Regions from separate parts of the Halomonas kashgarensis genome, predicted to be linked through region 1. Evidence: predicted binding sites of a transcription regulator. Region 1 holds the regulator's gene; the other holds the start of a gene.
What was found. Region 1 encodes FNR, which switches genes on or off when oxygen is low (the NO sensors DNR and NnrR bind a similar motif). Its sites were predicted from a motif close to TTGATNTANATCAA; they were not measured.

Region 1 (3,093 bases):
CGGAAAGGACAGCTACACCCTGCTTGAGATTCTGCGCAACCTGCAGCGCAATGCGCCGGTTGATTTCTCCCTGGTGGCGGTCAACCTGGATCAGAAACAGCCGGGGTTCCCCGAGCATGTGCTGCCTGCCTATCTGGAAGGCTTAGGGGTGGAGTATCACATTCTCGAGCGGGATACGTATTCGGTAGTCAAGGAGAAAACTCCGGAAGGCAAGACCACCTGTGCCCTGTGCTCGCGCTTGCGGCGTGGTTCGCTTTACGGCTTCGCCGAGGAGATAGGTGCGACCAAGATTGCACTGGGTCATCATCGGGAAGATATCCTGGAGACGCTTTTCCTGAATCTTTTCTTTGGCGGCAGCCTGAAGGCGATGCCACCCAAGCTGCTCTCGGATGATGGTCGCAATATCCTGATTCGCCCCCTGGCTTACTGCAAGGAGAGCGATATTGCCGAATTTTCCCGTCTCATGCAGTTCCCCATCATCCCCTGCAACCTGTGCGGCTCCCAGCCCAATCTCCAACGGCAACTGGCCAAGGAGATGCTGATGGAGTGGGACAGGAAATATCCGGGTCGACTTGAGAGCATGTTCAAGGCGGTGACCAATGTTGCGCCGTCGCAGCTGGCGGATCGCGACTTGTTCGATTTTGCTGGTCTGGAGGCCAGGCAGGCTGACTTGAAAGCCAGCCGTATCGATGCCTTTAACCTGGGCTGATTTCCTGCTGTTCTTCCTCAGCTAGTGAAATCAAAGCCGGCATATCCAGAATATTGACTTCGCGCCCCGAGACCGCCACCACATGCTGGGTCTGAAATCGGCTAAGGATGCGGCTGACAGTTTCCACTGCCAGGCCCAGGTAATTGCCGATGTCTGCACGCGACATGGATAGCCTGAAGCTGTACGGGGAGTAGCCGCGCCGGCGGAAACGGTCGGACAGAGTAGTGAGAAAACTTGCCAAGCGTTGATCGGCGGTCTTGCGTGAGAGCAGGCGCATCATGCGCCGGTCATCGCGCAATTCCTTGCTCATGCTGCGGTATAGCTGGCCGCGAAGCTCGGGAAGTTCCTCCGACAGCAGGTCCAGCCTGTCGAAAGGAATCTCGCAGACCGTGGTGGTCTCCAGGGCGATGACACTACCCGGATAATGTTGTTCGTCGATGCCGTCCAGGCCTACCAGCTCGCTGGGCAAGAAAAAGTTGGTGAGCTGGTCGTTGCCGTTACCTTCGGTGGTGACTTGCTTGAGGCTACCGGAACGCACGGCAAACACGCTGGTGAAAGCGTCTCCCTGGCGTAGCAAAGGCTCACCTTTCTTGAGCGGTGCTCGGCGGCGGATGATGGCATCGAACTGGCCCATGTCTTCCACTGCGAGGGCCAGCGGTAGGCACAGCGAGCTGAGACTGCAGGTTTGGCAACGAGTCTCATGTAACATGGCTCGCCGTCGACTCATGGTATCCGGCATGGGTTCCTCCATAATGGATGGTTACGACCATTATGGAGAATTAAGCGCTGGCGGCAAGCACTGATGTGTCGATATGTAGCGCAAATGAAGTAAAATTTTGATCAAGCTTAATTAATTGAGTTTATGAAAAAAGTCGTAGTCTCTTGGTGCGGGCCAATTACATGATACGCGAATAGCACTGGCCATGTTGCAAATGGGTATCGAACGCCATGGCCAGATGACGAATCATTAGCCGTCCTATGGCAGTTGCCGTAAAGCGGTTCCCGTCGCGTCTGACAAGACCATCCCGCTCCGCCTCCTCCAGTTTGCTCACCGCATCCGCCAGGTAAGCGACCCCATCGACACTCCACGTCTGCCCCAACTGGTCCAGATCCAGCGCCATATCGCACATCAGCCGCTCGATGGCGTGGCGACGAATCAGATCGTCACGGCTCAAGCGCAGCCCGCGTGCCGTTGCCAGGTGCCCGTTATCCAACGCCTCTTCGTAGCCCGCTAGGTGAGTCGGGTTCTGAGCATAGACATCATCCACCCGACTGATAGCCGAGACGCCCAGGCCGACCAGGTCACACTGGGCATGGCTTGAATAGCCCTGAAAGTTGCGCTGGAGCGTCCCTTGCCGCTGGGCAGTGACGAGACTGTCATCGGGTCGCGCGAAATGATCCATGCCGATATGCACGTAGCCTGCCTGAGTGAGCATCTCGATGGTAGTCTGCAGGATGGCCAGTTTCTCTTCGGGACCGGGAAGATCTTCCTTGTTGATGCGTCGTTGAGGGAAGAAGCGCTCGGGCATATGCGCGTAATTGAACACAGAGAGCCGAGCCGGATTCAACGCAATTACCTGCTCCAGGGTATTGGCAAAGCTGTCACGGGTCTGAAACGGCAAGCCGTAGATCAGGTCCAGGTTCAGCGAGCGAAAGCCGAGACGGTAGGCCTCTTCCATCAACGTTTCGGTCAGCACGCGGGGCTGGAGCCGGTTCATGGCTTGCTGAACCCGAGTATCGAGATCCTGTACACCGAGACTGATGCGATTGAAGCCCAAGGCTTGAATGTGGCGCAGGGTAAACACGTCGGCTTCGCGCGGGTCGATCTCGATTGCGTAGTCGCGGTCCGGAGAGCTGGACAGACCGAAGCGAGCATCCAGGCGATCTACCAGATCGCTCATCTGGCTCAATGTCAGGAACGTGGGGGTGCCGCCGCCCCAATGGAGTTGTTCCACCGCACGCGATGAATCCAGATGGCGCGAGGTAAGCACCATCTCCCGATCGAGGCGTGACACATAGGGCTCCACCGGATCGGTAGCCTGAGTGGTGATCTTGTTGCGCGCGCAATAGAAGCAGATATTGCGACAGAATGGGATATGCAGATAAAGCGACAGGGAGCGGCCGCTGTCATTGCTCCGTTCGAGTGCAGCAGTGAAGCCATGCTCACCGAACCCCTCGTGAAACGACAGGGCGGTGGGATAGGACGTGTAACGAGGGCTATTTTGGTCATAGCGGCGTAGTAGCGTCTCATCCCAGCCGGGAGTGGCCAGGACTCCGCTTGGTGCCGAGCATGCGGTGTTGGCTTGAGCGGCCATGAAGAGCTCCGGTATCCAGTAAGATACCGGTGATGCTAGTCCCTCCGTTGAATGAAGGGGTTGAGCTGG
Region 2 (3,093 bases), 1.5 Mb from region 1:
GCCAAAAACGCCCTTGTTCATGCTTTCATGAATGAGGAGCGTCGTGCCACTCTGCTAAGTAGGCTTGAACAGGTACTACATGCGCCTTGAATGGAATCCTCCGGCAGCGCCGGAGGATTGAATTGAGCCCGTATAGCTTTGTTGCTTACGGAAGTGCGGGTACTTCGAAGTTCGGCATTTCCCCAGTCAGCGTATGTAGGAAGGCGGTGATATCGGCAATAGTCTGTTCCTCAAGTTCACGGCCTAACATTTCCTCGCCCATGATGGCGACGGCCTCTTCCAGTGTTTCGGTCGCGCCGTTATTCATGTAGGGGTAAGTTACTGCCACGTTACGCAGGGTCGGTGTGCGGAAGCGATACTTGTCACTCTCTTCTTCAGTAACGACGTAACGTCCAAGATCGGTAGAGCCTGGTACCTGGATGGCATGGAACTGGCTATCAGTCAGTGCCGGGCCACGGTGGCAGGCGATACAGCCGTTATCCACGAACGCTTGCATGCCTTCTTTTTCCTGTTCGTTCAGCGCGTCAAGATCACCGCGCAGGTAACGATCGAACGGAGAATTGGGAGTGGTTAGCGTACGCTGGAACGAAGCCAGGGACTTTGCGAGATTGTCACGATTGATGGGCGACTCTTCGTCCGGGAATGCCTCCTTGAAGTGACGTTGATACAGATCGAACTCTTGCAAGCGCTCCAAGGCCATATCGAGATCCATGGCCATTTCCACGCTAGCTTCGATTGGGCCCAGCGCCTGTCCTTCCAGATCTGGTTCGCGTCCATCCCAGAATTGAGCTTCAAGGAAACCTGAGTTGAGAACGGTAGGCGTGTTGCGCTCACCGACCTGGCCGTCGTGTCCAACTGCGCGCGGGATGCGATCGGACCAACCTAACGCGGGGTTGTGGCATGTTGCACAGCTGATGACACCGCTGGCCGAGATGCGGGGTTCGAAAAACAACATGTTCCCCAGCTCGATCTTTTCTTCTGTCAGACTGTTGTCTGCCGGCAAAGGGGGGAGGTGAGGTAGAGCCTCAAAGCGATCACGGTAGTCCCCTAGGCCGTCGTCGGCGATGGCGGCAGCAGATACCGCCATGGTAGCTCCCGCTACCAGCGCGGGTAACAGCCGTAATGCTGCAGGACGAGAATGATGTTTCATTATGGTTCTCCCTTGATGGATGCATCCTAATAATCGAGCGCTAGCGGTATAAAGTTAGTCTTTGGCTGTAGGTAGATTCAACCCAGCGAATTAGTCGGATAAGCATTGCTCTTGCTCTAGGTCAACCTTTCCACGTGTTTCGCCCTTTTAATAAGCCATGGAGTGAAAATTCAGCCGTCATCCTTTACAAAGATGCAAAAATACGAGCTTAGCGCTATTTTTCTGTTTGTTGCTTCATTGCTGGTTTAAAGGGAGGCCGTTATGCCGCGTTATCGCTACCCCACAATTCCCGAGAGCGAAGTCACGCCGAAGGCTCTTTTTGAAAGCCGGCGCAAATTTTTGCGTGGAAGTCTCTCGCTTGGAGCGGCAGCCACACTAGCCCCTGGCCTGTTGCTGCCTTCTAAAGGTTTTGCTTGGCAAGAGGTGCTGGAGAATAGACTCGACGGAAAGCTTCCTAGCCATGACTGGGCGGGGGATGAGGAGTTGACTTCTGTCTCTGATATTACCTCTTATAATAATTTTTATGAGTTCGGTACCGGTAAGCGTGATCCTGAATTATACGCTCACCGGCTGGAGACGGATCCTTGGTCGCTTAGTTTGGAAGGTGAGCTAGAAAAAACCGGAATATATAAGCTCGAAGATATTCTTAAAAAACAGAAGTTTGAAGAAAGAATTTATCGATTGCGCTGTGTCGAGGCATGGTCGATGGTGATTCCATGGGTGGGATTTCCACTGGTGGATTTGCTCAAGCAACATGGACTTACATCTCGTTCTAAGTATGTTGTATTCGAAGCTGTTTACGACCCCGAACGGCTTCGAGGTCAGCGTCGCTCCATAATCGAATGGCCCTATCGAGAAGCGCTACGCATCGATGAAGCTATGCATCCACTGGCTTTTTTGGCGGTGGGTCTATATGGGGAGCCAATGCCTAACCAGAATGGTGCGCCGATTCGACTGGTGGTTCCGTGGAAATATGGCTTTAAAAGCATTAAATCCGTGGTGTCTATCAAAGTGGTGGAAGACAAACCGGTCACTTCATGGGAGGAGCGTAACCCCGAGGAGTATGGTTTCTATGCCAATGTGAACCCGAATGTGGAACATCCCCGTTGGTCCCAGGCTAGAGAGCGGCGGATAGGCGAGCGTGGACGTCGTGAAACGCTGATGTTCAATGGTTATGCCGATGAAGTAGCATCTCTCTATTCTGATATGGATTTACGTCGTTTTTATTAATCGAGTTTTCACTGTTTGGGAGATTGGATGGCCTCGGGCAAGAATCAAAATGTTCTTCTTTTTCGTTTAGTAGTACTGGGGTGCGGATTAGGACCTGCTATTATCCTGCTTGTGAAGTGGCTCTTCGGTGACATGGGGGCCAATCCACCAGAATATGTGGTGCACTTCACTGGCCTGACAGGCCTGACGCTATTGTTAGCTACCATTGCCTTCAGTCCCGCTTTTCGTTTGTCCCGATGGGTCGGCTTCATGATCGCTCGCCGCCAGATGGGCTTATGGGCATTTTTCTGGTTAGTGATGCATATGCTGTCTTGGATGGGGCTCGACCAATACTGGGACTGGCCTTGGATCTACCAGGAAATGCTCGAGCTTGAATATGTACGCTATGGAGCGGGTGCTCTATTGCTTCTGATTCCCTTGGCATTGACGTCATTTAGCAGAGCGCCTGCTGTCTTGGGCTGGAGTGCCTGGCATTGGCTGCATCGCCTTGTCTATGTGTCGGCCGCGCTAGGCGTTACGCACTTCTGGATACTGACCCGGGCCGATTATCTACTTCCCGGAACGTTTGCTCTGGTATTCGCAGGGTTGGCCTCGTTTCGAATCCTGGATGGCATGATCCACCGCCAATAAGCGATATCGCAACTAAATGCAGCATTAGGGTTGACGAAAAAATGGAAGCTTGTATTATATGCCCACCTCGACGGGCACAGTAA

Region 2: a site for FNR is predicted at 1,262-1,275, ahead of R5M92_RS05370 (cytochrome-c peroxidase). Genes of this name have one in related genera too.

Annotation. Positions count from the first base shown of each region.
Region 1 is NZ_CP137552.1:2,637,245-2,640,337, reverse strand. It holds gene ttcA (tRNA 2-thiocytidine(32) synthetase TtcA) at 1-709, shown strand, start outside; gene fnr (fumarate/nitrate reduction transcriptional regulator Fnr) at 696-1,448, opposite strand; gene hemN (oxygen-independent coproporphyrinogen III oxidase) at 1,606-3,024, opposite strand.
Region 2 is NZ_CP137552.1:1,162,402-1,165,494, reverse strand. It holds gene R5M92_RS05375 (adenosine deaminase) at 1-90, shown strand, start outside; gene R5M92_RS05370 (cytochrome-c peroxidase) at 146-1,150, opposite strand; gene msrP (protein-methionine-sulfoxide reductase catalytic subunit MsrP) at 1,412-2,380, shown strand; gene R5M92_RS05360 (sulfite oxidase heme-binding subunit YedZ) at 2,408-3,010, shown strand.